4 regions of the Gluconobacter sp. GP1 genome follow, and region 2 is predicted to be linked to each of the others. Evidence: riboswitches for the same ligand, from Rfam matches in the RefSeq annotation. Region 2 holds a riboswitch; each other region holds the start of a gene.
What was found. Region 2 has a riboswitch for cobalamin ahead of metE (5-methyltetrahydropteroyltriglutamate--homocysteine S-methyltransferase). Riboswitches for the same ligand answer to the same signal wherever they lie in the genome.
Positions count from the first base shown of each region.

Region 1: another riboswitch for cobalamin. It lies ahead of R5H23_RS03780 (DUF1636 domain-containing protein); the one in region 2 lies ahead of metE (5-methyltetrahydropteroyltriglutamate--homocysteine S-methyltransferase).
Region 3: another riboswitch for cobalamin. It lies ahead of R5H23_RS03800 (CbtB-domain containing protein); the one in region 2 lies ahead of metE (5-methyltetrahydropteroyltriglutamate--homocysteine S-methyltransferase).
Region 4: another riboswitch for cobalamin. It lies ahead of R5H23_RS03655 (TonB-dependent siderophore receptor); the one in region 2 lies ahead of metE (5-methyltetrahydropteroyltriglutamate--homocysteine S-methyltransferase).

Region 1 covers NZ_JASGXC010000001.1:835,688-843,278, reverse strand. Annotated here, with positions in the region: gene cobT (nicotinate-nucleotide--dimethylbenzimidazole phosphoribosyltransferase) at 1-211, opposite strand, end outside; gene cobU (bifunctional adenosylcobinamide kinase/adenosylcobinamide-phosphate guanylyltransferase) at 257-817, shown strand; cobalamin riboswitch at 855-1,093, shown strand; gene R5H23_RS03780 (DUF1636 domain-containing protein) at 1,214-1,627, shown strand; gene cobW (cobalamin biosynthesis protein CobW) at 1,624-2,676, shown strand; gene cobN (cobaltochelatase subunit CobN) at 2,681-6,049, shown strand; gene cobG (precorrin-3B synthase) at 6,046-7,230, shown strand; gene R5H23_RS03760 (precorrin-8X methylmutase) at 7,227-7,591, shown strand, end outside.
Region 2 covers NZ_JASGXC010000002.1:68,623-76,213, reverse strand. Annotated here, with positions in the region: gene R5H23_RS04895 (helix-turn-helix transcriptional regulator) at 1-285, shown strand, start outside; gene R5H23_RS04890 (hypothetical protein) at 382-639, shown strand; gene R5H23_RS04885 (LacI family DNA-binding transcriptional regulator) at 782-1,870, shown strand; gene R5H23_RS04880 (HAD family hydrolase) at 1,882-2,544, opposite strand; gene metF (methylenetetrahydrofolate reductase [NAD(P)H]) at 2,591-3,457, opposite strand; gene R5H23_RS04870 (metalloregulator ArsR/SmtB family transcription factor) at 3,487-4,413, opposite strand; cobalamin riboswitch at 4,481-4,685, shown strand; gene metE (5-methyltetrahydropteroyltriglutamate--homocysteine S-methyltransferase) at 4,801-7,113, shown strand; gene R5H23_RS04860 (M13 family metallopeptidase) at 7,157-7,591, opposite strand, start outside.
Region 3 covers NZ_JASGXC010000001.1:843,425-851,015, forward strand. Annotated here, with positions in the region: gene cobT (nicotinate-nucleotide--dimethylbenzimidazole phosphoribosyltransferase) at 1-687, shown strand, start outside; gene cobS (adenosylcobinamide-GDP ribazoletransferase) at 684-1,451, shown strand; cobalamin riboswitch at 1,448-1,589, shown strand; gene R5H23_RS03800 (CbtB-domain containing protein) at 1,618-1,842, shown strand; gene R5H23_RS03805 (CbtA family protein) at 1,858-2,595, shown strand; gene bluB (5,6-dimethylbenzimidazole synthase) at 2,599-3,237, shown strand; gene R5H23_RS03815 (histidine phosphatase family protein) at 3,227-3,778, opposite strand; gene R5H23_RS03820 (M20/M25/M40 family metallo-hydrolase) at 3,918-5,636, shown strand; gene R5H23_RS03825 (LysR family transcriptional regulator) at 5,846-6,751, shown strand; gene R5H23_RS03830 (bile acid:sodium symporter family protein) at 6,738-7,591, opposite strand, start outside.
Region 4 covers NZ_JASGXC010000001.1:809,348-816,938, forward strand. Annotated here, with positions in the region: gene R5H23_RS03640 (iron ABC transporter permease) at 1-416, opposite strand, end outside; gene R5H23_RS03645 (ABC transporter substrate-binding protein) at 416-1,369, opposite strand; gene R5H23_RS03650 (ABC transporter ATP-binding protein) at 1,366-2,124, opposite strand; gene R5H23_RS03655 (TonB-dependent siderophore receptor) at 2,127-4,352, opposite strand; cobalamin riboswitch at 4,444-4,646, opposite strand; gene R5H23_RS03660 (fumarylacetoacetate hydrolase family protein) at 4,801-5,646, shown strand; gene R5H23_RS03665 (TonB-dependent siderophore receptor) at 5,948-7,591, shown strand, end outside.

The DNA of each region.
Region 1 (7,591 bases), on a different contig from region 2:
CGTGCTCTAGCGTTGGTTTCTGATGGCCCTGCCATTCACCGAGCCAAATGGATAGCTCTTCCAACCGCCCGAGGCTGCCGGGAGGTTTGGTCAGAGTTGCGTCTCGCTCCGCTATCAGGGCGGCGACTTTTGGGTCGGGTTCTGGAAGTGACAGGCAGGCAGTGCGAAGTTCTGCCATGCTGGCGAAAGGGGGCTGACAGGACGAGGGCATGATGTGCGGTGGCATGACAGGTCTTTTGTGCTGTTATCAGTGACCATGCAAGAAGAAGGCGCAGGAGATATTGTGGCACAGACCATCACGCAAACAGGACTACCGGATGTGTCACTGGTCCTCGGGGGCGCCAGGTCAGGAAAAAGCAGGATCGCTGAGGCAATCATCACTGGTCTTCCGGCCCCTTGGGTTTATCTCGCGACCGGTCGGGCTTTTGATGAAGAAATGCAGGCCAGGATAGATTTGCATCGTACCACCCGTGGGAACAAAGGGTGGCGCACAGTTGAAGAGCCATTTGATATCGCTGGTGTTTTACAGGTCGAGCAGGGCGCGCCAGTCCTGGTTGATTGCCTGACTTTGTGGCTGACAAATCTCATTCTGGAAGATCGTAATGTACACGCCGCGACGAAAGATCTTCTCGAGGCGTTGCAAACACGGAAAGGCCGGACCGTTCTTGTGGGCAACGAGGTAGGGCTCGGAATTGTCCCGGACAATGCCCTGGCTCGTCGTTTCCGCGATGAAGCGGGCCTTCTTCATCAGAAGATCGCCGCAGTCGCCGGAGAAGTGCTGTTTGTGGCGGCGGGTTTGTCTTTGAAAATGAAATAAGCCCATTTCCCGGGCTTTGACACGCTTTCATCCCAGAGATAGGAGAGTGTTTGATGGTTCCTCTGAGAAGAGGATGAAAAGGGAAGCTGGTGCGGCCTTAGAAGTAGGTCAAACCCGGCACTGCCCCCGCAACTGTGGACGGTTTTCTGTCCTGCCAGTCTTTCTTTCAGGAAAGGCAGCCACTGGATTTCGATCTGGGAAGGCCCGGTGGGAGAGGAGGTGCTAATGGCGCCTCAGCCGTGAGTCAGGAGACCTGCCATCTGAGCCAAGTGTCATGATCCGGCGGGGTGCCCGGACTGTGAGGGCGCGCCATCATGTGCGTGTCACTTTCGCGATTGCGAAGGCCTTTCATCGCGCCTTTTGTTATGCCGTTGTGGCTGCAAGAGAGACGAAACCATGGCAGATCCACTGCCTCATGCTGAAGCGGGCCAGTCATCCGTTTCGCCAGTTTTCCACGTCTGTGTGACGTGTCGTCGCGGTCTACCGGTTGGGAATGATCCTGTTCAGGGGCGACAGCTCTACGATGCCTTGCTTGGCCAGGCTGCTGAAGGTGATTTCAGCGTCCAGCCCGTTGAATGTATGGCAGCCTGTAGCCGAGGCTGTATTGCCACGCTTTCCATGCCGGAAAAATGGACTTTTGTTCTAGGTGAACTTGGTCCGGAAAAGCTGTCTGACCTGCTGGCTTACCTCCAGCTTTACCGAGCATCGAAAACCGGAACAGTGATGCCGTCAAAGCGACCCGCATCGCTTTCTGATATGGTTATCGCCCGACTTCCATTTTCATTGTCTGCTTCACAGGAACTTTCATGATGTCCCAGACTGTTTCAGGCTCCGGTCGCAAGATTCCGGTTACGATCATCACGGGTTTTCTGGGGGCAGGGAAAACAACCCTTCTGCGAAATCTTCTCGCACAGGCTGATGGACGCCGTATTGCGATCGTCGTTAACGAGTTCGGTTCACTTGGGATTGACGGTGAAATTCTACGGTCTTGCGGGATCGAAGGATGTGCTGACGAGGATATCGTCGAACTCACCAACGGATGTCTCTGCTGCACGGTTGCAGACGACTTCATTCCGACCATGGGGGCTCTGATCGATCGTCCTGATCCGCCAGAGCACATCGTGATCGAGACATCTGGCCTTGCGCTGCCCAAGCCTCTTCTCAAGGCATTCAGCTGGCCCGGGATCCGTACCCGCATGACCGTTGATGGTGTGATTACGCTTGTGGACGCACCTGCTGTCGCCGCGGGTCGCTTTGCCGACGATCCGGAAGCTGTTGCTGCACAGCAGGCTGCTGACCCTTCTCTGGATCATGATAATCCGTTGGCTGAAGTCTATGAAGATCAGTTGAATGCGGCAGATCTGATTGTTCTGAACAAGACTGATCTTCTGGACGAAGCCGGGATTGATGCGGTTGAGAAGGGTATTACCGAGGCCGTGCCGCGGAAAGTTATTACGCTGCGGGCAGTAGAGGGACGACTGGACCCCGCTGTTCTGCTGGGAATTGGTGCCGGTGCCGAGGACGATCTTCAAGCGCGTCCGTCCAATCATGATGGCGCAGATGACCACGAACATGATGACTTCGAGAGTTTCGTCGTGGTCCTTCCAGAGCAGAAAAGTGCTGAAGCATTACTCAAACGCCTGAGCGAGGTTGCGGGGCAATTCGATATCCTCCGCATGAAAGGCTTTGCAGCCGTGCAGGGCAAGAAAATGCGATTGGCCGTGCAGGGTGTCGGGACCCGTTTCCGTCATGAATTTGATGTGCCTCTCGCAGATGCAGGCCGGGACGGGCGCCTCGTCGTAATTGGCCAGACAGGCCTGGATCGCGCAGCCATCGAAGCCGCATTGCTGGCGGACTGACCTGATGCATCTGCTTGTCCGGGAACGACACGGAATAGACGATCAGGACGTGGCCGAGGATCTCGGTCATGCGCCTGCTGACGTCGTGTTTCTGTCCTTCTCGGATAGCGATCTTCTGGCGCTTGAGCGGGCGTACTCCAATCTGAATGAGCAGACCCCGAACGGCGCAGGTTTTTCGCTGCGGCTGGTCAATCTTGCTCGCCTCCGACACCCCATGTCGGTCGATTTATATATTGAGCAGACCATAGCATCGTCCCGATGCGTCATCGCACGGCTTCTTGGTGGGGTGGATTACTGGCGCTATGGGGCGGAAGAACTCCGGAATTTTTGTAGCAGGAACAGCATTCCACTGGCTCTGTTGCCCGGAGATGCCCGTCAGGATGCACGGCTTGAAGAGTGGTCGAGCGTCGAAGCCGAAAAGCATTCCAGACTTACGGGGTTTCTGAGGGAAGGTGGTCCTGAGAATGCACGTCGTGCCCTTTTGCTCATGGCTCATCTTGCCGGATATGGAGATGACGTTTCAGGGCAACCCGCGGCGCTCCCCCCAGCTGGAATTTATCGCCAGACGACAGCGGATTTTTCTTTAAGAGCCACAATCGTTTTCTACCGCGCTCACCTTCTGGCTGCAGATACAGCAGCGATTGACGGTCTTGCCGATGAACTGGAAAAGTCCGGGGTCGCGACAGATGTTCTATATGTCGCATCGCTGAAGAACCCGGATGTTGCCGAGTGGATTCAGCGCCGGCTGATTGAAACTCAGCCAGACATTATTCTGAACGCGACCTTCTTTTCTGCGCGCGGAAAAGAGGGGGCATCTCCTCTTGATATTGCTGCTGTTCCCGTTCTTCAGGTTTTGCAGCCTGGTGTGACAGCATCGGCATGGGCTGAGAGCGGGCGCGGCCTCTCGCAGTCCGACCTCGCGATGCAGGTCGTTTTGCCAGAACTTGATGGGCGAATTTCTTCGTCTCCGATCTCCTTCAAATCCGAAACAGTCCCGGGGGATGCGGCAAGGCATATGCCCTTTCAACCGGGTATTGCCGCTGCTGCAGAGCAAGCTCACGCATGGGCAAGGCTCAAGAAAACACCTTCGCGCGAGAAGCGTCTTGCGATTGTCCTTTCTGATTATCCCGGTGCAGATGGACAGACTGCACACGCTGTCGGGTTAGATACTTTTGATAGCCTTGAATCCATCCTTCGTGCCTTGAAACAGGTAGGGTATGACTGTGGATCTGCTAAAAGTCCCGCCAGCAGGGCGTTGGTGGGAGCTTTGTGTGACGACCTGCCACAGCCCTGTTTGTCTCTGAACGATTATAACGAACTCTTTGCGCGCTTGCCCGCTCCCTTCCGGGACGCTGTGACACAGAGTTGGGGCACCTCTGCGGAAGACCCCGCCGTTCAGGACGGTTCATTTTGTCTTAAATTTGTGGCGCTGGGTAACATCGTAGTCGCTGTCCAGCCCGATCGTGGCAGCGCGCAGGACCGTAAAGCCCAGTACCACGACCCTGATACACCTCCACGCCACGCCTATATCGCGTTCCACCTCTGGCTACGTCATGTCTGCCAGACAGATGCCATGGTTCATCTTGGAACGCATGGCACTCTAGAATGGCTGCCTGGCAACGCTGTGGCGCTTTCCAATCAGTGCGCTCCCGCCGTTCTTCGCGGCGCTTTGCCGGTTCTGTATCCCTTTATCGTCAACAATCCGGGAGAAGCAGCTTCGGCGAAACGTCGTCTCGGCGCAGTCACCATCGGACATATGACACCGCCTGTTATGAAGGCCGGACTTGATCCGGACATGGCAGAGCTGGAACAACTGATCGATGAGTTTGCAGAGGCGGATGGTCTGGACAGGCGTCGTGGCGCCATTCTGAAGCGCGATATTCTGGACCGAGCCACGCGAATGGGGCTTTTGAGCGAAAGTGGCGTCAAAGCGGGGGAAGGTGACGAAGCAGAGGCTCTGGCGCGGCTGGATGCTTATCTATGTGATGTGAAGGACCTTCAGATCCGTGATGGTCTGCATGTTTTTGGTCAAGTAGCACCGCATGCCGAGAAATTGGCCGAAATGGTGTCTTCTGTCGCACAGGTGCCCCAGCAAACGGTTGCTACTCTGATCGAAGCCAGCGCAGATGCGGAAATGAAGGCACTTCTGGCTGGGCTGGAAGGACGGTTCATTCAACCCGGGCCGTCTGGTGCTCCGACACGTGGGCGAGTGGAAGTTCTGCCGACCGGGCGCAATCTTTTCACGCTTGACCCGAGAGCTGTTCCCACGGCTTCTGCGGTAGAGCTTGCCCGAACGCAGGCTAAGCAGATCCTGCTGTGTCACTTGCAGAACGAGGGCGAGCCGCTTCAAAGCATCGTTATAGATCTGTGGGGTTCCTCCACCCTGCGCACGGGGGGAGAGGATCTGGCACTGGCTCTGATCCTGATGGGAGTTGAGCCAACGTGGGATGCGTCGAGCGGTCGTGTATCAGGATTTGAAATTACGCCACTGGCTGTTCTCGATCGTCCGCGTGTCGATGTGACCCTTCGAATTTCAGGATTGTTCCGGGACGCTTTTCCGGCACAGATTTCTCTTTTCGATCAGGTGGTTGAAGCTGTTTCCTGTTTGGAGGAAGGCGAGGAATGGAACCCGTTGTCTGCCCGTGTGAGAAATCTGGAGGGTGAGGCCCGAAAAATTGCTGGAGCGCGGATTTTTGGTGCAGCGCCCGGTACGTACGGGACAGGCATTGAAGACGCTCTCACGCGGAGTAACTGGGAAGAACGATCTGATCTTGGCCAGTCCTATCTGGATGGCAACGACTGGATGTATGGTGGCGGTCGTGACGGGACACGTAGCAGCGCAGCATTGGCCCAAAATCTGGCACGGGCAGATGCAATCCTGCATGTGCAGGACCATGCAGAGACGGATATTCTCGAAAGCCCGGATTTTGCTGCTCATGAGGGTGGACTTGCAGCGGCGGCGGCTCTGCTAGGGGCCGATCCCGTCCTTTGGCATGGCGACACGTCCCATGCGGATGCGCCCCGTCTTCGAAGAGTTGAAGACGAAGTGAAGCGCATCGTTCGAGGGCGTCTGGCCAATCCCCGTTGGCTGGCCGGAATGCAGCGGCATGATTATCGGGGAGGTGCGGAAATTGCCCGGGGGCTGGACGCGCTCTGCGCTTTCGCCGCGACCCTTTCTGTTCGGTTTGACCAACAGTTTGACTTGGTATTTGCCGCAACGCTTGGCGATGACACCTGTGATGCTTTCCTGAAAAGCGCTAACCCTCAGGCACGTCAGGCAATGCGCACGCGGTTCCAGGATATGATCCGTCGAGGCCTCTGGCACCCGCGCCTGAATAGCGTCTCTGCGATGTTGGAGAGTGGGAGCGAATGACAGTTTCCCCCCTTGTTCGCGGCTGGTGTCCGGATATGTTCGCGCCGATGGAAGCGCGAGATGGATTTCTGGTCCGTATCCGTTCCCCGCTCGGTGGTTTTGAGGGGCCACAAGTGCTGGCGATTGCAGATTTGGCACGACGTTTCGGAAACGGGGTTGTTGAGCTGACCAATCGTGGCAACGTGCAGTTACGGGGATTTTCTTCGACAAGTGCAAAACTCGCGTTAGAAAGCGCACTGGCGGAGGGGCTTGTAGATCCTGATCCAGCAAAAGAGCGCCGAAGGGCCATTCTGGTTTCACCCCTTGCTGGCTTGGATCCTGCATGTAATCCGGAGACGTTGGACGTCGCCCAATCGCTTCAGACGGCGCTTCTCGAAGAAAACGCATTGTCGGCGCTGAGCGGCAAGTTCGGTTGGGCCGTTGATGGTGGCGGGTATGTTCCAGAAGGCACGTTATCAGCGGATATTGCCCTTCAGTCCCGCCCGGATGGATGGTCAGTTGTCTGTGGCGCTATAGCGACCAGAGCTCTTGATAACGATGTGGCTGTCAGAGCAGCCGTGGTGATGTCCCGGATTTGTGCAGAAAATTCTGACCTTGGCCGACCATCGCGAGACACCGATACAGCAGCATTCGTCCTCGCGAAGGCCGGGCTAGAGGGCATTCCGTGCAAACGGCAGGGTATTCGTCCGGTGTCTCTCATAGGTCCCCTGCCGGGGAAGGTCATGGGCGTTGGTGTGCCATTCGGCCGATGCCATGCCAAAGACTTTGAAGTTCTTGCAGAGCTTACCGGGACATCACGGCTGCGGGTTACACCTTGGCGTAGTGTTCTTCTGCCACAGCAGGACGGAACATGGCCCGGCTTCATCACCAGTTCGGTAGATCCATTGTTGCGAGTGGAAGCCTGTATTGGTCGTGCCGGATGTGCGAAAGCCACCGCAGATGTTGTCGGGACAGCCTTGGCTCTGGCATCTGATGTGCCGCCCGGCTGTGTGCTGCATGTTTCAGGCTGCATAAAGGGGTGTGCGCATCCCCGTGCGGCAGATATGACGCTCGTTGCCGATGACGGGCATTATGAGGTTGTGCGCAATGGGCGCACAACAGACACGCCAGCATGGCACAACAGGGATATTCCGCAGATACGGGCCTTGTTGCGTCATGAATTGAAGGAGACACAGGTTTGAGCGCCGGACCCTCTTCCTACGACTATATTCGGGATGGCGCGGCCATTTATGCCCGGTCCTTCGCAACGATCCGTGCAGAGGCCGATCTGTCGGGTTTTACGCCTGAACAGTCCAAGATTGCAGTGCGTATTATCCATGCATGCGGAATGGTGGAGGTCGCAGCATCAGTCGCCATGACGGCTGATCTTGTTAGCAAAGCGCGTGCAGCGTTGCAGGCGGGTAAGCCAATCCTGTGTGATTCCGAGATGGTCGCCCATGGTGTTACGCGCGCCCGGTTGCCAGCCAATAATGCCGTTATCTGCACGTTGCGTGATGAACGGACGCCAGATCTTGCCAAGCAAATTGGCAATACGCGCTCTGC
Region 2 (7,591 bases):
GAAATTGAGACCATGACAGGTATTGGCCAACCAACACTGAGCCAGCATCTCGGCACCCTCCGCCGCAGTGGACTGATTGAGTCTCAGCGAGAGTCCCGCGCCATCAGTTACTGCATGGCTGATACGCCTGATGCCGCTCGCGCCAGAATGCTCATCATGACACTCCGCCCTGACGGACTGGCAGTCTCACCAACAGCTACAGCCCCTTCACGCAAACCCGGTGCCCAACGTTCTTCCCTGGAAGGCGCAAGGTTTGCACGCATCGTCCGTCCGCTCTCCCGATAACCAGAACCCGGCTTGCACCACACCCTGTTTCACCGTGCGAGCCAACGGAAACTGTCCTGCTTATCAAACGCTTTTAGATGGAAAAGGAGAAGGTCCATGACCCGCTATCTGATGCTTCTGGCCTGCCTGACCGGTTTTGGCGCCCTGTCTGGCACGGCGTCAGCCGCGACACGCGACGAGCAGAAACAGGCCTGCCAAGGTGACGCCATCCGCCTGTGCACGTTTGCCATTCCTAACGAAGCCAAGATTACAGCCTGCATGAGAAAGAAGATGGATCAGCTCAGCCCGAAATGCCGGGCGATGTTTGAACCTGCTCCGCAGAAAAATACTGCGACAACAAAGCCAAAAAACTGAGACGTTTACCCTCTTGTCGTAATCGTGAAGATGGGCAGACGACGTTCAGACCAGCATTTACCTAAGGCACCTGCATATTAGGTGCCTTCTCGTTCTTCCGTCAGGATTGCACGAAGGCAGCGTTTTCATTATTGGATAACATATGAAAACAACCCGTCAGTACGGTCGTCGCAAGGTTACGCTCAAGGATGTAGCGGCACAGGTCGGGGTGTCCCACACGACAGTCTCGAATGCCTATATCCGGCCGGGCCAACTCTCGGCTGCGCTGAGGGAAAAGATCTTCGCAGCGGCCCAGGAGCTTGGATATACAGGCCCTGATCCAGCAGCGAAACAGCTTGCAACCGGGCATTCCGGGGCACTGGGCTTTCTCTTCAGTGAAGATCTCCCATACGCATTTTCTGATCCTGCCGTTCTCGCCGTCCTGAACGGCGTCGCGAAAAGCTGCGACGAAATGGAAACGGATCTGGCCCTGATTTCAGCAGGCAGCAGCCTCCGCAACATGAACACACCTGTTTCGCTCGGTAATGCTGCGGTCGACGGGTACATCCTTTATTCCGTGGCCCCCGATAGCCGGTGCGTTTTGATGGCGCAGCAGCGGAACGTTCCGCTCGTTGTGGTGGATCAGCCTCGTCTGGACAACGTGCCATATGTCGGCATTGATGACCGTGGAGCCGCCTACAACGCGGCAAAGACCCTGCTTGAGCTAGGACACCGTCGCTTCGGTATCCTGTCTCTCAAAACTGCCCATGACGACTATTTTGGCATCCTGACAGCCAAGCGTCGCGCCAATATTGCACACAGCACGATTGCCATGCGTCTTGAGGGGTACTTAACAGCCCTCCAGGAAGCCGGTATTGCCCCCGAAAACGTGCCGGCTTGGGAAATTCCGATCAACTCTGAAGAGTCCGGGGCTGAAGGCGCGCGCTTTCTGCTGAACCGGCAAAATGCACCGACAGCAATTCTGGCAATGAGCGACCGCGTTGCAATTGGCGCCATGCAGACAATTCGTGCGGCGGGTCTCAGCATTCCTGAAGACGTGTCGATTTTTGGATTTGATGACATTCCTGCCGCTGCCCTGTCGGACCTCAGCACAATCCGGCAGCCTCATGAACGCAAAGGCATGGAGGCAGTCCGTCTTCTAACCCAGCAGGACGGCCGCCAGAACAAGAACGTCATTCTGGAAACAGAACTCGTCGCTCGCGGCAGCATTGGTCCAGCCCCCAAGGGCTGAACCACACTGTATTAGCGGGCGACGTTCAGAAGCCCGGCAATACTGTCGATCTGGAAATCCGGCTTCAGGTCAATGCACTGCGTTGCAGACCCGTGCCCATAACTCGCCCAGCAGGATGCAATGCCACTATTGCGGGCAAATCCAAGATCTGCCGCCGTGTCGCCAACCATCAGAAAATCCGATGCGGGAACTTCCGGGAACAACGGCCGCACACGGTCCGTCATGACGCGGGGATCCGGCTTGTGCGGATAGTCTGGTTCGGACGCGATCACATTGCTGATCCACCCACCAAGCCCGAAGCGCTCGATACTGGCATGAACAGTTGGAGCATGTTTGTTGCTGAGAATTACCAGCGTTGCCCCGTCAGCCTTAAGATCGTCGAGCACTGACTTCACCCCGTCAAACAGGACGGTCTCTTCCTGATCGGCTTTAGGGTAATAAGCCCGATAATGACGAACAAAAGCCTTCGCATCATCAACATCACTGTCGGGAATGATCGCCTGAAACAGCGTCTGAAGCGTCCCACCCTTTGACAGTTGATGCTTCAGGGCGTCTGATGAAGGGCCCTTGTAGCCGCTGGCTTCAAAGGCTTCCTTCAGGCTGCGAAGAATGGCCGGCTGCGTTTCCGCCAGAGTACCATCGTAGTCGAGAAGAACGATCGGGAATCTTGTCATTCCCTTTTGTCACCCCGTTTACGCAGGAAATCCAGCCCTCTCCGCTTCAGATCGGACGTCGCCCAAGAAGGCGGCAAAGGGCTAATGCTGTATCTGCATGATTCAACGTATAGAAATGGAATTGCTCCACCCCTTCAGCTTTCAGTGTCTGACACAGCCGGTCGGCAATCGTGGCCGCGACAAACGCGCGTGCCTGGGGCGTTTCATCCAGCCCCTCAAACAGGTCGCGCATCCACTTCGGCACGTTCGCACCACACATATCGGCAAACTTCCAGGCCTGCGCAGCACTTCCAACCGGAAGAATACCCGGCACGATCGGCCGCTCGATTCCAATGGCCGCAGCGCGGTCCCGGAAGCGTAGAAATGTGTCCGCTTCAAAGAAGAACTGCGTTAAGGCCCGGTCCGCACCCGCATCAATCTTCGCTCGCAGATGCTCCAGATCCGATCGCGGGCTAAGCGCGGCAGGATGCGTTTCCGGATATGCCGCAACGGAGATTTCGAACGGCGCAATCTCCTTCAGCCCGCGCACCAGATCCACTGCCCCCGCGTAGCCTTCCGGGTGAGGCTCATAGACGCCCCCGGCTGACGGCGGCGGATCACCACGCAGAGCCACAATGTGCTTCACACCAGCGTCCCAGTACGCCTGCGCCACGGCATTGACGTCTTCTTTGGAGGCTCCCACGCAGGTCAGATGCCCAGCCATTGGCGCGCCAGTTTCCCGAACCATGTCTTTCAGGGTGGCCAGGGTGCGGTCCCGTGTTGACCCACCTGCCCCATACGTCACGGACATAAACAGCGGACCAAAAGCAGCTAGCGTTTTTGCGTTTTCCAGCAGCGTGGCGGCTGCCTTTTCCGACTTTGCGGGGAAAAACTCGAACGAAATTGCGGGCAGAGGCCCTGTCTGTGCGGGCATCACGCCAGCTCCTTATTCAATAATTCGGATCAGTTGGGGCGTTGGCCAAGCCAGAGTTTCACGGTCAGTTCGCCTTCAAGAGCCACCGGCTCTGCGGGAACCAGACCGGCTGCGCGAAACCACGTCGCCATCTGCGCATCGGTAAATCCAAGCCGGACATGCGCATCCCGTGTGCGAAGTTCTTCCCGGTTATGGGAGGCAAAATCGATAATTAGTAAGCGACCGTTGGCATCCAGAATACGCGCGGCTTCCGCAATTACAGCAGCCGGATGCTGTGCGTAGTGCAGAACCTGATGCATGACTGCGACATCGGCTGAATGCTCTGGCAACGGAAGGGCCTGAAAGTCCCCCTGCCGCAGATCAGCCTGCTCCAGACCAGCTTCCGCAAGCTTGGTCCGCGCCAATCGCAGCATGGCAGGACTGCGATCAAACCCGATGACTGTTTGAGCGCCGGCCCCCAGCAGCTCCATCATGCGACCTGTTCCGGTGCCTATATCCACGAGCCGGCCGATCGGAGATGCTGAAAGCGTCTTTACGATCGCTGCTTCGACCTCCTGTTCGGACACATGCAAGGAACGCAATGCGTCCCATTCTGCTGCGTGGGTTTCAAACCAGTCTTCCGCCGCGAGCGCACGAACATCCCGAATGGCCTGCAAGCGAATACGATCCGCACGGATTTCCGCCGGTTCCCGCGCAGTCCATCGATCCAGCGCCATAAAGACAGGCTCCAGACGTTCCGGAACACCCAAAGTCAAAAAGACCCAGCTTCCTTCCTTGCGGCGCTCAATCAATCCCGCATCTGCCAGGATCTTCACATGCCGTGACACGCGGGGCTGGCTTTGCCCGAGCACCTGCGCCACCTCGCCGATGGACAGTTCCATCTCGCGCAGAAGGGCCAGAATCCGCAGACGGGTCATGTCTGCCAGTGCTTGGAAAATGATGAGGGCCTGTTCCATGCGGATTTACATATAAGGAGTTCTTTATATGAGCAAGAGCTATTGACTCTTTTTTAGAACATGCGGCAGTCATAAGGCTTGTCATGGTTCCATGCCGGATGTTCACGCATCCGGCGTGGCTAAGAGGGAAGCCGGTGCAAAGCCGGCGCTGCCCCCGCAACTGTCAGCGGCGAGTGCCGATTCCATACAGGCCACTGGGCGAAAGTCCGGGAAGGCGGAATCAGCGCGGAGACCCGTAAGCCAGGAGACCTGCCACGGCACATAACATCCTCCGGCGGGGCGTTCCGGACGGGTCACGCATGTCTCCACGCCGCACATTTCCTGTTCGGGGCGTGAACGATCCTGCATGCCCTGCGAGCGCACTGCCACGAACCTGTCGAGGCTTTCATGACCGTCCGCGTCGCAACTCTGGGCTTTCCGCGTATCGGCACCCGCCGTGAACTGAAAACCGCTCTTGAACAGTACTGGGCGGGAAATTCCTCCGCCGATGATCTGCTTTCCACCGCCGCGTCCCTTCGGGCGTCAGCCTGGCAGCGCCAGAAAGACCTCGGCGCAGAGATCATCCCTTCCAACGATTTTTCGCTTTACGATCATGTGCTGGATACATCCGCAATGGTCGATGCTGTTCCCGCCATTTACGGCAACGTGCAGGGCAAGGTGGACTTGGGAACCTACTTCGCCATGGCGCGCGGCTCCCAGACGACATCCGAAGAGTGTGGCTGCGGTCATGCTCATGACACCCCTCAGGATGTCCCTGCCGCCGAAATGACCAAGTGGTTTGACACGAACTACCATTACCTTGTCCCGCAATTCGCAGCAGACCAGACGTTCCGCCTCGCCTCCACAAAAGCGGTGGATGAATATCGTGAAGCCAAGGCGCTTGGGATTGAGACACGCCCTGTTCTGCTCGGCCCTGTCAGTTTCCTGCTTCTGGGAAAATGTGACGGCCCGGCGTTTGATTGCCTTGATCTGCTCCCTACCTTGCTGCCCGTTTATGAACGGGTTCTAAACGCCCTCCGAGCAGAAGGCGCAGATTGGGTTCAGATTGACGAGCCGTGTCTTGTTCTGGATCTGCCGGGAAATGCTGCCGCAGCGTTCAAGACAGCATACAAAACTCTGACAACCACAGTTCCAGACCTGAAACTGATGCTCGCCACTTATTTCGGTGCGCTCGGAAACAATCAGGACATCGCCCTAAGCCTGCCAGTTCACGGCCTGCATGTGGATCTTGTCCGCGCTCCCGAGCAGCTTGCATCCATTCTGGAAAAAGCACGACCTGATCTGCTGCTGTCTCTCGGCGTAGTGGATGGGCGGAATATCTGGAAGGCCGACCTGAACGCGCTTCTGGACCATCTTGAACCGCTGGTGGGCCAGCGTGACCTGATCCTCGCGCCGTCCTGCTCTCTCCTCCACACACCCATTGACCTGGAACGGGAGACAGATCTGGACGCGGATGTAAAATCCTGGCTCGCATTCGCCGTTCAAAAAATCGAGGAGTTGCACACACTGGCGCGCGCCCTGAATGAAGGCCGGGGCGTTGTGCAAACCATTTTAGCCGAAAACGCTGCGGCTCTTCAGGCACGTCGCTCTTCCACGAAAATCAACGATCCTGCCGTTCAGGCACGCTCTGCAGATCGCAACCCAGCTCTCACCCAGCGCCTTTCCCCTTTCCCCGCGCGCCGTCCGTTGCAACAGGCCAAACTCAGGCTGCCGCTTTACCCAACGACAACAATCGGGTCCTTCCCCCAGACGCCGGAAGTCCGCAAAGCCCGTGCGGATCATGCACGAGGAGAGCTCTCTTCCGAGGCTTACGAAACCTTCCTGCGGGAAGAAACCGCCCGGACCATCCGCTGGCAGGAAGAGATTGATCTTGATGTGCTGGTGCATGGCGAGTTTGAGCGCAATGACATGGTGCAATATTTCGGGGAGCAGCTTTCCGGCTTTGCGTTCACGAAGCACGCCTGGGTGCAGTCCTACGGGTCTCGCTATGTCCGGCCGCCCATCATTTTCGGGGATGTGTCACGCCCAAAAGCCATGACGGTTGAATGGTGGGAATATGCCCAGTCCATCACCAGCCGCCCGATGAAAGGTATGCTGACGGGACCTGTCACGATCCTGAACTGGTCTTTCGTACGAGACGATCAGCCGCGTTCGGAAACGTGCCGACAGATCGCTTTCGCGATCCGGGATGAAGTGTGCGATCTGGAGAAAGCTGGATGCGGCATTATCCAGATTGACGAAGCCGCCTTGCGTGAAGGCCTGCCGCTCCGTCGCGCAGACTGGCAATCCTATCTGGACTGGGCCGTAGAAAGTTTCCGTATTTCAGCCTCAGGTGTGCAGGACGCCACGCAGATCCATACCCATATGTGCTACTCGGAATTCAACGATATCATTGCCGCCATTGGCGCAATGGATGCGGATGTGATTTCGATTGAAACCGCCCGCTCCCGCATGGAACTACTCGATGCGTTCGCAGCCTATCGCTACCCTGCGGAAATCGGGCCGGGCGTTTACGATATCCATTCCCCACGCGTGCCGTCTGTCGAGGAAATGGTGGACCTGCTTCGGGCTGCCAGCAAAACCCTCAGCCCGGATGCCCTCTGGGTCAATCCGGATTGCGGACTAAAAACCCGCAAATGGCCGGAGACGAAAGCTGCACTCATCAACATGGTTGCGGCAGCCCATTATATGCGTCCGTAAACCAGCGAGTAGATGGGGTGGTTTTCCACCCCATCATACGCAATTACCAGATTTTGACGCGCTGATCCGGGGTCAGATAGAGCTTGTCACCCGGCTGTACATTCCAGGCCTTGTACCAGAGATCCACGTTGTGCATCGGGATGTTTACGCGAGCTTTTGGTGGCGAGTGCGGGTCAATAACGACCATCTGCTTCTCCGTATCCGGACGAACCTTCTCACGCCAGACCTGTGCCCACCCCATGAACACGCGCTGATCGCCCGTCAGACCATCAATGACGGGAGCTGGCTTCCCATTCAGGGACGCATGATAAGCATCCAGCGCCAGTGTCAGCCCACCAAGATCGGCAATATTTTCGCCCATCGTAAGCTTACCGTTCACATGCACGCCCGGCTGAACCTCGAACGCGTCATACTGCGCACCAAACCGATCTGCGAGCTTCTGGAAGCGCGCTTCGTCTTCCTTTGTCCACCAGTTCCG
Region 3 (7,591 bases), on a different contig from region 2:
CTTGCTGTTGTGCCCGTCCGAAATCTAATGGCCACAGCAGATTTTACCGCGACCCCAGCTATGGGCGAAAACGAATTCCTTGACGCGGTCTCGGTCGGATACACCGCTGTATCCCCCATGCTGGATCTGTTTTGCCCAGGCGAAATGGGTATTGGCAATACAACCCCCTCCGCCGCACTCTGTGCTGCCCTTCTAGGAGGCACTGGCGCAGACTGGGCAGGACGTGGCACGGGTCTCGATCAGGCGGGCGTCAACCTCAAGGCTTCTGTTATTGATGAGGCCCTGTGTCTGCACGCGGCGTCACTTAACGACCCCTTGGATACCGCACGTTGTCTGGGTGGTTACGAACTGGCCGCCATACTGGGAAGTGTTCTGGCCGCCAGACACCATCGTATCCCGGTTCTGCTTGACGGCTTTGTCTGTACCGCAGCCGTGCTGCCATTGATCAAACTGACCGCCTCAGCACTCGACCACACACAGCTCTCGCATTGTTCCGCTGAGGCTGGTCACCGCAGGCTGGCAGATGCCCTCAGGCTGAAACCAATACTGGACCTGGGCTTGCGCCTTGGAGAGGGATCTGGGTCTGCGGTTGCCATTCCCGTCCTCAGAGCGGCATTGGCCTGCCACAACGGTATGGCGACGTTCGCAGAGGCTGCCGTTTCCCAATCAGACGTCTCCATTCAATGAGGCTTTGGCGCACCATTCGAGAAGACATTGCCTGTGGTGCGGGCCTGCTGACCCGCCTTCCCTTGGGATGGCTACGCGTCAGCGGACAGGACTGGTCTCTGGCGCGGTCTGTCTGGTGTTGGCCCCTGGTTGGGGCGCTTGTCGGTATTCTCAGCGCATCAGTGTTCTTACTGCTGAGCGCCTTGAGTGTTCCCCCTCTGGTAGCTGCTGCCTGGAGTGTCGGCCTACAAATTCTCTTAACCGGAGGCCTGCACGAAGACGGACTGGCGGATATGGCGGACGGCTGTGGCGGGGGCCATACTCCCGAAAAGCGCCTGACCATCATGCGCGATAGTCGTATCGGCAGCTATGGGGCGTTAGCTTTGGTCATCAGTTTAATCGTCCGCGTTACGACGTTAGCAGCGCTGCCTCCTTCAATGATCTTGCCGGCAATGGCTGTAACGGGAGCGCTATCCCGCGCGGTACTCCCACTCCTGACGTTCCTCACAAAGCCTGCTCGTGACAATGGGTTGGCACAGCAGCTCTCCAACCTGACACGGGATCAGCTACTGGGCGCCTTGTTCTCTGGCTTTTGCGTGACGGTGATTTGCCTCCCCGCACACCTAGGTCTTCAGACTATTCTTGCTGCACTGTGCACGATGCTTGGAGTTCGTGCCGTAGCCCGGAAACTGCTCGGCGGCTATACAGGAGACGTACTCGGAGCAACGGCCAGTCTCGCTGAGTGCGTTCTCCTGACAGTGCTAGCCTCAGCATGGAAAAGTTGACACTCCCGCATGAAAGGTTACATCCTGCCTGTTAGCGAAAGCAGGGAGAAACCGGTGCAAATCCGGTGCGGTCGCGCCACTGTAATGCTCGTGAAATCACGTTGCGAAGCCAGACCTCCTTTATCAATTTTCCACCGCAGAACGCGCTTTTCCAGCGGAGCCTATTATGAGCCAGAGCCTTTCCCCGTCCCACCTGCCCGCCAGCATCGCCGCACCGGTTGCGCTGCCGATCCGCACGCTCCTTCCATGGGCTGCATTTACGGTCGTACTCAGCCTTTTGCTGCTTTATTTTGTTGGTGCAGAACAAGGCGCGACGTCTCTGATCTCAGGCCATGCGGTCCATGAATTTGTTCATGATGGGCGCCATCTTCTCGGCTTCCCCTGCCATTAAACGCAGCATAGTTTCATGACAGGTCGTCTTTTGAGCCGCGGCATGATTGCCGGGATTGCTGCCGCATTGCTTGCGTTCGTGTTTGCGCGTTTTTTTGGAGAGCCGCAGGTCAATCTTGCAATTGCATTCGAGAGCGCGAAAGACCTCGCTGCTGGCGAGCCGCCTGAACCGGAAATTATCAGCCGAGGCATACAGGCGTCTTTCGGGCTTCTCACCGCTGCCGTGATGTATGGCGCGGCTTACGGCGGCATTTTCGCGACTATTTTTGCTTTTGTGTACGGTCGCATAGGCCGCTTTTCGCCGCGAGCCTTATCTGCACTTCTGGCAGCCGCAGCATTCGTTGTGTTCGTGCTGGTGCCAGACCTGAAATATCCTCCCAATCCCCCTGCCGTTGGCCTCCCATCCACCATTGGCCTACGAACCGGAGCCTATTTCGGTATGATCGCTCTGTCGCTTTGCGCGGCAGCTGCATCCTATATGGTCAGCCGACCACTCATCCGGCGCCTGGGCCACTGGAACGGAGTGCTAGCCTCCCTCGGTGTCTTCATCATTCTGGTGGCCGCCGTACAAGCTGGTATGCCTGATATCAATGAAGTTCCAGCAGATTTCCCGGCAACAGTGCTCTGGCGTTTCCGCGAGGCAGCCTTTGGGATGCAGATCGTTCTGTGGGCGACGATCGGACTGCTCTTCGGGCCTCTGGCATCCCGTGTCCTGACGGCGGGCGCTGACAAACCTTTTGCACGCAACGGATAAACCATGACGGCACCAGCCTTTTCAGACGATTTCAGAAAAGATCTGGAGCGCCTTTTCACATGGCGCCGGGATGCGCGACATTTTCAACGGAACCCTCTGCCCGCATCGGTGCTCGATGATCTCCTGTATGCATCGACCCTGGCGCCTTCCGTTGGTTTGAGTGAGCCCTGGCGCTTCGTGCTCGTTGAAACCCCAGAGCGAAAAGCAGCCGTTCGGAAGAGCTTTGAAACCTGTAACCGGGAAGCCCTTCAGGGATATGAAGGCGAACAAGCAGCTTCCTATGCGACGCTCAAACTGGCCGGATTAGATGATGCCCCGCATCATGTCGCAGTCTTCTGCGAAACATTCCCGGATCAAGGGCATGGCCTCGGTCGCGCGACCATGCCGGAAACAACGACCTGGTCCGCTGTGATGGCTATCCATACGTTCTGGCTGGCTGCAACGGCGGCAGGTGTTGGGCTGGGCTGGGTCTCCATTCTTGAGCCCGAGCACGTGTCGGACCTTCTCGATGCCGAGCCGGGATGGAACCTTATCGCGTATCTTTGCATCGGATACCCCGCAGCACATGCCAAAACGCCAGAACTGGAGCGCATGGGCTGGGAAACAAGAAACCCGGACCGACGTCAGTGGATCAAACGCTGACGTAATGGAGCCTGCTGCTGCCCTGCGGCATTGAAGGTGCTAGCAGGTTGGCCCTCTCTCCTTTGGCAAGCCCATCAAGGAGACGAAGTGGGCCGCCGTGCGAAATGACTAATGCGGCCTCTCCAGCCTGAACGAGGTCTGCCCAGAAAGACTGCACACGCTCTTGTAGCGCTCGCCCACTTTCACCTTTTGGGGGAGAAAACCCTTCAGGATCGTCGGCCCAGCTATCGAGAGCCACACGCGGCACAACATTCCAGGATAGCCCTTCCCACTGGCCAAAATTTAGCTCCAGTAGCCGGTCATCCAAACGCAGCGGCCACCCGGTCTGCGCCTCAAGTCTTCGCGCGACAGACAGACACCGGGCCGATGGTGACGTGTAGATGACTGAACAGCCGGCGCCCTTTGCGAGGGTCAGCAGGCCAGCGGCCTGAGCCTCCCACCCCGCTCTGAGTTCCATCTCCTGTCGCCCATAACAAAGGCCTTCACTCCCCTCAACGGGAGGATGGCGGGACAGGAGAACCGGAATGGTAAGAGTGGTCATTAATCGTAGATGGGGGTGCCACGCGTTTTCCGTCAACCAGCCAGTCCGATGATTTTATGCCATTTCCTGATCAGCAATCCGATGTGTAAGGTGTGCCTCATCTCGTCAGACACGCGTTATGACAAAGACTGAGGACATGATGCACAAATCTTCCCTTCGAAACCGCCTGAAATTGGCTACCGCTCTTGCCGCTTTTGCCATAGCTCCGCTCGCGATCGGCGTTTCCGGGGCCCACGCAGCGTCTGACGCAGGTGCCTCCGGCCCTATCGACCCGGCTCGAATGTCGGAGACAATGCGGGTTCTGGCTTCGGACGCATTTGAAGGACGCGCCCCTGGCACCCCAGGTGAGGCCGTCACGGTCAAGTGGCTGATTGATCAGTACCAGAAGCTTGGACTGGAACCTGGCGGCGAAAATGGCGGATGGACCCAGAATGTCCCCATGATCCGTACCCGTCCTGATCCGAAAGCAATCGCCACGATCAATACACGGGGTCAGACTGCTCTGCCGCTTCATCAGCTGACAGATATCGTCATGTCGACGCTCCAGCCGATCGAACGCCTTCAGCTGTCAAACGTCCCTCTGGTTTTTGTGGGCTATGGTGTGACGGCGCCGGAACGTCGCTGGAATGACTTTAAGCAAGTTGATCTACACGGCAAGATTGCGGTCTTCCTGGTGAATGATCCTGATTTCGATGCTGGACCGGAAGAGCCTGTCGCTGGCCGCTTTGGCGGCAAGACCATGACGTATTACGGCCGCTGGACCTACAAGTTTGAAGAAGCAGCCCGTCGTGGTGCAGCCGGAGCGCTGATCATTCATGATACGCCGGGCGCATCCTATCCCTGGAGCACGGTCGTCGCACCTCAGGGTGAAGAGTATGACATTCTTCACGACGATAAGGACCTGAAGTCCGTACCGATGATCGGCTGGATTGAAGGCAATGCAGCCAAAACATTGTTTGCGCGCGCCGGGCTGGATCTTAACCGTCTGCGTCGTCAGGCGCGTTCGCCCGATTTCCATCCGGTCAACATTCATGACACGACGCTTTCAGTGGACATGCCGGTCAAGGTCGATCACCTCCAGAGCCAGAACGTCATCGGCAAGATCACGGGTACGGATTATCCCGACGAAACCGTGATGTTCGGCGCGCACTGGGATGCGTTTGGTAAAAGCACTGACGCCGCAGGCAAGACCGTTATTCGGCGCGGAGCGATTGACGATGGTTCGGGTATTGCAGCCGTTCTGGAAATCGCACGAGCTTTCAAGAACGGGCCAAAGCCAAAACGGACTGTCAGTTTTGCATCCTGGACCGGTGAAGAGCGTGGCCTTCTGGGATCGAGTTGGTATGTCGCCCATCCGCTAGCACCGCTGAACAAGACTGCGGCTAACCTGACCATGGATGTACTGCAGATGGCAGGCCCAGCTCATAATGCCTTCATTATTGGCGCTGGACAGGACACTCTGCAGGACGACTTCGCAGCCGCAGCCCTCAAGCAGGGCCGTACAACCCAGCCGGAAGCCATGCCAGAGCGCGGAGCCTTCTACCGTGCGGACCATCTGCCCTTCGCTCGCGCTGGCGTGCCCGTTCTCGCGGTTATGGATATGGCGGGCCCGTTCGATCTTCTTCAGGGTGGAACAGCCGCAGGTAGCAAATGGCTGACGGCGTATATGGCCTGCTATCATCAGGCCTGCGATGCCTGGAGCCCTGACTGGGACGTCCGAGGTGCAGCGCAGGACGTCGATGTTGTCCGCCAGGTCGGATATAATGCGGCCTTCTCGCATGATTGGCCGACATGGAAAGGTGGCTCCGAGTTCCGGGCTATCCGTGAAAAGAGCAACGACGTTCGTTCAGCTCACTAAACTTCAGGTTCAGGCGGCTCGGAGAAAGAGCCGCCTGAATTTTGATTTTAAACGATATATTCTGGAAATCTCTTAATTTGTTTCGTAGCGAAGAACATTTCCAGCGGCCTTGTTCAAGCAGCTGACAATCCACCCTTGGCGTCATGCGCGCCTTAAAATTTGCGCGCTTTAAATAAAGTCCCTGCAACCCGTTCACAGATGAGATCGAGATGGACAATCGCGTTGGCGAAATGCAGGTTTTTCTACGGGTAGTCGAAAGCGGCAGTTTCTCGGAAGCCGCCCGGCTGCTGGTCATGACGCCGTCAACCGTCAGCAAGCTCATCGCCAGAATTGAAGCCCGTCTGGGTGTCCGCCTGATCGAACGCTCGACCCGCCGCCTTTCCGTAACGCAGGAAGGACAGACCTATTATACGCGTGCTGTCAGCCTGATAGCGGATCTCGATGATATTGAACGTAGCCTCACAACGGGAACCATGCAGCCCAGAGGGACAGTCCGGGTCAATGCGTCCGTTGCGTTCGGCACCCTTGGACTGGAGCCATTCCTCCCCGCGTTCTGGAATGCCTATCCAGAAATCCTAATTGATCTCTCACTTTCTGACGACGTAACAGACCTTTACCTTGACCGGACAGACGTGGCTTTCCGTGTCGGCCGACTACAGGATTCAGGCCTCACAGTCCGTCACCTGGGGGCGGTGCCACGCAGGATTGTAGCCTCACCCACCTATCTTGAACGCCACGGAACGCCTCAGACCGTTGCGGATTTAGACAGCCATCAATGCCTTGGGTTTAACTTCCAGCGCACAACCCCTGTCTGGCCGTTTCAGGAAAAAGGGCGGCTGATTGACCGCCGCGTGCACGGTCCCCTTCTGGCGAATAATGGTGAAACGGTAAGGCGTATGGCCCTGCAAGGCGTCGGGCTGGCACGGCTTGGGGAGTATCATGTCCGTGAAGACCTGAAGACTGGCCGTTTGGTTGAAGTTCTGAGTGATGCCACGATCCAGGACGAAGAAGACATTCATGCCCTCTTCCCTGCAGGACATCAGAGCCCACCGCGAGTGCGTGCCTTTCTTGATTTCATGGTTCCGCGAATACAGGATTATCTCAAGGTGCCTTGATCCGTGACGTGCCCTTACTGAGAGGCCGCGCGGCCCAGTACGCGGCCAGAACGGAGCCGGACACATTGTGCCAGACAGAGAAAACTGCCCCTGGAAGCGCCGCAAGGGGTGAGAAGTAAAGACGGCCCAAGGTTGCGGCGAGCGCCGAGTTCTGCATCCCGACTTCAAGCGCAAGCGTTCGGCAGACGGACTCATCGAAGTCCAGAAGCCTGCCGCCCCAGTATCCCCCCAATAAGCCAATCGCATTATGCAGAATAACGCCCAGGATCAAAAGGGGGCCAGCTTGAGCCAAGGAGGGACCGGCGCCAGCGACGACGCAACCAATGATCAGCAAAATGGACACCATGGCCACGGGCGGCAAGGCGCTCTCAATCCGCTGGATGGTCCGATGCCACAGCGTATTGACAATCACACCGGCAAAAACCGGTAACGCAACCATGGTAATGATGCTTCGGAACAACCCCCAGCTATCAACAGAGACACCCGCAGACACATACAGTCGTGTCAGTAATGGTGTTGCAAAAATTCCCACCAAAGTAGACAGGGCACTAATACTGACTGACAGCGCGACGTCCCCTTTGGAAAGAAAGATCATCACGTTGGACGCTGTGCCGCTAGAGACACAGCCCACAAGAACCATGCCTGTCGCCAGACCGGGAGGCATACCGAGCAGATGTGCAATCCCCCATGCTGCCAAAGGCATGACGAGATAATGCAATCCTACACCTGCCAGAACAGGATAAGGGCGCCGGGCTATGCGGGAAAAATCCTGCACTGTCAGAGACACACCCATCGTAAACATGATGAACGCGAGCAGCGGTGTGATGACCGGCAACAGTT
Region 4 (7,591 bases), on a different contig from region 2:
GATCTAAACGATACCAGTAATAAAAGCGCAGAAGTTGCCAAAAAAGCCCCACCGACTGCACCAAAAGCGATCGTCCAGACGCCAAAAACGTCCCCCAACAATACGATGACAGCAACAGCCCCTGTTGCTGAGCCTGAGGACAACCCGAAGAGAAACGGATCTGCCAAGGGGTTGCGGGTTACGGCCTGAAGAAGTGCTCCTGCACCGGCAAGAATTGCTCCGGTCAAGAAAGCCAGAACCAGCCTTGGCATCCGCAGGGACCAGATAATCCGGGCGGCAATATCATGACTGGCTGGACCGGCTAAAAGTCCCGCTTGCAACGAATGCCAGGGAAGAGAAGCACTTCCGAGTGTAACTTCCAAAAATGCCAGCACACTCAGAGCCGGCAAAGCGCTGATGCCAAGAACGCGTTTCATCAAGGTACTGCGTCCGGGTGGAGAAAGGCTGCAATTTTTTCGATCACATCGATATTCGCGGGAGACGGCGTCATTTCATCATAGCGCACAACCAGAACACGGTTTGTCTTCAGGGCCGTACTCTCCGTTAGCAATGGCTGGCTTCGCAGAAATTTCAGACTGTCTGAAACACCTGCCCCGTAATCCATCACCAAAATAGCTTCAGGATCACGCAAACCCGCGTTCTCCCACGAAGCGGCACCCCAGTTTGTCGGTAAATCACGAAAAATATTTTCTCCCCCGCCCAGCCGGATCAGCTCTGTCGCGAGGGCATATTGGCCAGCTGTAAATGGCCGGTCGCGTCCACTGTCATAAAGGAAAACACGTAACGGATGATGGCCCTTGAGACGATCCTGAATGTGCTGAACGCGCCTTTGCCAGCTTTCAACCAATTGCCGAGCCTGCTGCTCCCGGCCGAAAACCTGTCCAAGGTTTTCTTCGTCGCCATACAGAAGGTCTAACGTCGGGAGAGCTGTAGAGTGCCCGGCCCGGAAGCAGCTTTCAGACAGAACAAGCGTCGGGATACCCTGAATTGCCAAGGTCTCGGGTGTCACATCCCCACCGACATGCATCCCATAATTCCAGCCGGCAAAGAAAAAATCTGTTCCGGCATCAAGCAATTGTTCAAGACTGGGATAGTGAGTTGCAATTTCCGGGATATCGCCCTGCTGAGCTTTGAAACCCGGTGTGTATTTGTTCCAGCCTGATATCCCCGTCAGACCACGAATATAGGGCTGCAAATGTAGAGCAAAGGCCATTTCCGCCATATTAACGTCGTGGATGACAGCATGCTCTGGCTGATGCGTGATCGTTACGGGCTTCCCGCAGCTCTGCACGGTAACCGGGTAGGCGAAGGCAGTTTGCACGGCAAAGCCACAAAACCCCAGAAACAGCATAAAGGCAGGCTTTTTCATGCGCCTCGCGGCCTAAAAACGAACGTCGTGCTGCCATCATCCAGTTGAACGGAATGAACATTCAAGCCGAACGCATGCCCTAGCTCCGAAGAGAGCAGAACCTCAGAAGACGCCCCATCCAGAATGATTTTTCCGTCCCTCATCAAGAGAGTTCGCGGCGCAAAATCAGGCACAAAAGACAGGTCATGCAGGACGGCCACGATTGTTAGAGGAAGGTCACGCAACAAACTTAACAGTTCTGCTCTGGCCGCAAGGTCCAGGTGATTGGTGGGCTCATCCAGCAACAGTATTTGGGGGGTCTGGGCCAGACATCGCGCCAGCATCACACGCTGACGCTCACCACCAGAAAGACTGCCAATCGGCCGTTTTAAAAAAGGTTCGACACGGAAATACTGGATTGCTGCTTGCAGAGCCGCAGTATCCTGCTGCGCCTGAGGAGTGCCTCGAAACGGGAGACGACCAAGTGCGATATAATCTTCAACTACGAATTCAGGAGTTACATCATCGGTCTGGGAAAGCCATGCAATCTCGCGCGCTACCGCTGGTCTGGACAGGGTGCTGAGCAGCGTTCCTTCCAGAACTATCTCCCCTTCCGTGGGTGAAATTAATCCAGCGAGGAGCTTCAGAAGCGTGCTTTTCCCTGCACCATTCGGGCCAATGAGTGCAACATGCTCACCCTCCCTGACGGAGAAATCCGTCAAAGAGAGTATGCAGTCATACCCGGCACCATGCGTCTGAAGCACAACCTCAGGCACGATCAGAAACCGGCCTGAACACTGATCGAGAAGGACCGCGGCGCCCCCAACATCACTTCACTCGGATAACTGGTATCAGCCCACTGAATGAAGTGCTTGTTTCCCACATTGTCTACCCGGCCATAAACCGTCACGCCACGATAGGCGTGCCATGCCGCGAAAAGATTGACGAGCGCATAGTCTTTCAGACTCAGGGTGTTGGCGTAATCGCCCTTGCGGGCAGATACGTAACGCATACCAGCCCCCAGATCGACCGGCAGATCTGCAACCCGGGACCAGACACCCCACAGGTTAGCCGTTACAGCCGGAACGTTCGGGACCTCGTTCCCGGAAGCATTCACTGACGCTGAAGGATGGAATGATCCATAACGAGACCACGTATAGGCAACATTTCCCGACAGGCTCCAGTGTTTGCCCAGCGTGAGGTCCCCCTGCCATTCCACACCCCGTGACTTTTGAACGCCCGCCGTTGCCACGCTGTCCACTCCTGTGGCCACAAGAACTCGAGTACGGCGGATATCGTACAGAGACAGCGTAGAGGACAGGCGCCCTTTCCAGAAAGAGCCCTTGGCGCCGATTTCTCCCTGCCTGGACTGACTCAGGCGTGAAAACTGCCCTTTATTAACCAGGAAGATATTGGAGCCCGGCGGATCTTCAGCCGTTGTGTACACGCCGTAAAGGCTGATGTTGTCTGTCAGATCATAAACAGGGCCAACCCTGAAGTTGGCAGGATTGTAGTTCCCCTTGAAGCTGGTCGCAGGATTGAACGCACCGGACTGGCTATAATTCTGACGATCCAGTTTCAGCCAGTCGTAACGAAATCCACCCACTACACGCAGATTGTCCCGCACTGTCAGGACGTCTTCCATGAAGATGCCTGCGTCCACCATGGTTGTGGGAGATTTCGTATATGGATACTCCCCCGCAAAACTCCCGACGGCCGCACTCTCAGGACTACTCAGAGAAACACTGTCCGCATATGTCGCGTCCGGAAAACCACGGTTTCGGATGAGCCGCACATAATACGCGTCTCCACCGACGACCAGACGGTTCTTCATTCCGAAAACGTGGAAATCAAACTGGCCATCCAGCGTGTCACCCACCTGATGCTGGTTCATATAAACATAGAACCGATCGCGACCGACCCGACCGGGTGCAATGGCATTTCCCGCTGCGTCCGTCTGCCCGGCTGAACCGATATAGCTGTAGGATTCAGCGTTATTCCAGTTGCGCTTGGCGTAAAGGACGTAGGTTTTATTGTGGAACGTCATGTTCTCCGTTGGCTGCCACGTCAGATGGAGCGTCGGAGTCACATTAACCGAGCCAGCTTTTGCATCCTTGGCATTGTAATACCGCCAGAGCGATGACCGGCTTACGCCTAATCCCTTGGAAGACGACAGCAGGCCGCCTACGCCATCATGGACCTGAGCCAGCGGGACCAAAGGGGTTCCATAGTACGTCGATAAGCGATCTGTCAGATAGTCGACGCCAAAGCGGGCTGTAAATTTCTTCGAAGGGTGCCAGAGCAACGTTGTCGTGAAATCGTTGCTGTGTGGGTCTGCGCCAGCAACGTATCCATCAGACGAGGTACGACTGAAATCACTTCGAATGGCCAAAGTGTCAGTAATGGGAACCGAACCGCCCACGCCAGCATTCCACGTATTGAAACTGCCATAAGATACCAGAGCATTAGCATGCGGCCCATCAAACGCAGGGTCACGCGTTCGCATATCCACCGTGCCGCCAACAGCGCCCTGCCCGTACAGAACAGACGACGGCCCCTTGAGAACCTGAACGCTCTCAAGATTAAAGCTGTTGAGCGGACGGTTCACCATCGTGGTCGGGCCGTAATAAATTCCGTCCCTCAGGATCAAAACCTGATTTCCGCTGAAGCCACGCATCATCATCTGCGCCGGACTTCCTGGAGATCCACCGGAAGAAACACCCGGTGCACTGTCTGCGGCGTCTTCAACGTGCGCATAACCGCGCTGTTCCGTCACGCTGCGCTGAATCACATTGATCGTCGCAGGATTATGTTGAACCGTGAGCCCAAGTCTGCCGCCGATAACAGCACTATCCTTCAGCGGCTGCGCCCGACCATGCGCCGTAATGTGTTCTTCTTTCGCTTTGGCCGCCGCCTTCCTGACGTCTTCTGTCTGGGCGAACGCAGGCTGAAAAACGGTCAATGCCGCAACGGGCAACACACCGACAAAACTGATTTTCCTCATGGATAACGCAAACTTCACTCAACAATGCGTCACTACGATGAGCAGGATGAACCATCCTGCTGCGTCCGGTGCACCCCGCCCTTTCGCTTCGTCCATGACCATTTTCGATGGCAGGTCTCCTGGCTTGCGGATCATCGGCAGATCGCGAGCCTTCCCAAGGCTGACGCCCCAGTGGCCGGGTTCCCGGAACCCATCGTGATCAGCCTCACCGCTCACAGTTGCGGGGGCAGCCGCAGCATTTCACTGCGTTCCCTTTTCATCCCCTTCCGGGGAACCATCATTGAGCAGGGGCATAACCGAAACTCCCATATAGTCAAACACGTATGTTATAACATATCAATAACTGAAGTTATCAATTTGAACAATGGAGGCCCCCTCAATCCTTGGAAGAGAAACCAAAACATGCCTAATCTCATGCTTCCCCACTCTGGACAGAAAGTGTCGCAGGATGAAGCTCTGTCGTTTTGGTCCCTTGGATCAGGAAACACCTGGACTCATTGATGACACTGGCATCCTGAGAAGCCTCAAAGGGATTCTGCCTGATATTACGGCTGCCCACCTGTCTCCAGAGCAGCTTGACGCCTTACGGGCCATTAATCCGAGCACTCTCCCTGTTGTTTCAGAAGCACCACGCTACGGTATTCCGTTCTCCGGTGCCGGAAAGTACATCTGCATTGGCCTGAACTATCGGGATCATGCCGAGGAAGCAGGCCTTCCCCTCCCCTCAGAGCCAATCGTCTTCATGAAAGCCATCTCTGCCCTGACGGGTCCGAGCGATGGTATTCTGGTCCCCCAACATGCCACCAAATTGGACTGGGAAGTCGAACTCGCAGTCATTATTGGCACAAAAGCGTCTTACGTCTCCCCGGAGAAGGCTTTGGAGCATGTTGCGGGATATTGTGTCGCCAATGATGTCTCTGAACGCTCATTTCAGATGCAGACAAGTCAATGGGACAAAGGCAAAGGCTGCGACACATTCGGGCCTTTAGGACCATGGCTTGTGACGACCGATGAAATCGCCGATCCGCAAGCACTCTCCATGCGGTTAGATGTCAACGGACACCGTCGGCAGACGGGGCATACCTCCAACATGATCTTTGACGTCCGCAGCATCATTTCACATGTCAGCAACTACATGACCCTGATGCCGGGCGATATCATTGCTACAGGCACACCTGCCGGCGTCGGAATGGGCATCAAGCCTCACGCAGTCTATCTCGAACCAGGGGATGTCGTAGAGCTGGAAATCGAAGGGCTTGGCATTCAAAGGCAGACCGTGAAGGCCAATTCTTAGCTGATTCGACAGAAAAACGTCTTTTACGAAGCGATTCTTGAAAAACACCCATTTTCATAATTATTTTTTTTGTACGAACCACTTGCCCGCTCAACGTCGCAGAAATGCTGCCTACAATGTTACAACTGCGAAGGTGCGTGAATTAAAGATTGAAGTTTCTGAGAATGAATATCATTTGTAACTTTAGAAATACGGGAAAGTCAGCTGAAATTCTCGTGAAAATTCATTTCCTAGGAGGCAGTTAGCCCTTTCCATGAGACTTCCAGCGTCGAACGTTCCTCAACGTACACATCTAGGCCCAATGCTTTTTACAGCACTTTTGCTGTCAGGCACGTGGAATGGCGCCTTTGCCGCGACCACTGATGACGTATCTCCAGAAGCTCGTAAGAAATCAGCTTCAACGACCGGTCTTAAAGAGGAACGTTCCGCTTCACCAAAATCGCAGAGCACGCAACAGAAACACGCGTCACAAGAAGATGAGACCCCCGGCAGCATTGAGCAGCTTCTGGTGCAGGGTCATCGCCGCAATGCCTCTACGGATGGTACCGGCACTTACACGGTTTCTGCGGTCTCTACGACGAAAATGCTCCTTAAACCGCTGGACGTTCCACAATCCATCTCAGTTCTCAGCAGCCAGCAGATGAAAGACCAGAACCTCAATACGGTTGATGCTGCGCTCAAACAGGTCGCGGGCGTGAACGTCAATATGTATGGCGACGGAACGGGCGGATACACTGCCCGCGGCTTCTCGTTACAGGCCCAGTATGACGGTGTTCCGTCCATGAGTGGGCTGACTTTAAGCCAACAGTATGATCTGGCCATCTACGATCGTATTGAAGTCCTGCGTGGACCAGACGGCATGCTTCAGGGCTCCAGCACACCCGGCGGGAGTGTCAATTTCGTCCACAAGCGCCCGACCGATGACTTTCAGGGCAATGCTTCGTTCTCGGCTGGCTCATGGAACAATTACCATGCCACCCTTGATGTCGGCGGCCCTCTCGCGCACTCAAAAATTGTCTCGGCACGACTTGTCGTCGCAGGCACCGACCGCAACCAGTTCTACAACAATGCCTATGATCGTCGCTGGACGATTTATGGCGTCACAGATGTGCACTTAACGCGGCATGATACCCTGACAGTCTCCGTCACGTCTCAAAGCAACGATACAACCCGTTATATGGGGCTTCCCCGTGCCAGTAATGGCGCGGATCTGAATCTGCCGACGAGCACGTTGGTGGGGGCCAACTGGGGCAAATCCGAAGTCCCGATGACTGAAGTTGAGGCACAACTGGAGCATCTCTTCTCTCATGGCTGGCGCGGGCGCCTCAACTACCGTCACCGAACCGCAGCCACCACACTGCAATACGCTTATCTCAACGCGTATAACGCGTCCGCAAAGACTGGCAATTTCGTCGCAGCCAATACACGGTATGACGAGACGAATGATGGCCTGGACGCCTACGTCACCGGGCCGCTTCACCTCTTCGGGCAGAAACATGTTCTGATGATGGGAGCGAACTACGATCGCTATCTCTATGAAGGCGGCGGTGCCAGTGCAAACTCCCGGACCTACACGGCGCTTGCCGGTATCCCTATCAATGCGAACAATGCCATTCCGTCTCTGGCTCTCCCTACCATTACCAATCGCTACTGGGAGCCATCCACGCAGTGGGGCGTGTATGGTCAGGCACAGATCAAGCCTGTTTCACGCTTTTCCATCCTGATTGGTGGCCGGGTGAGCGGGTATGTCAGCAAGACACGTCGTATTTCCCCAACTGTTGGTGCCACCAGCACCGATATCGACCAGCAGGGCATCCTGACCCCTTACATCGGCGGCGTTCTGCACCTGTGGCCGAATGTCACGGCTTATGTCAGCTACGTTTCGACTTTCTCGCCTCAGTCTGCGTTTGATACCACCGGGCGCCTTGCGCCTGTCCGAGGCAAT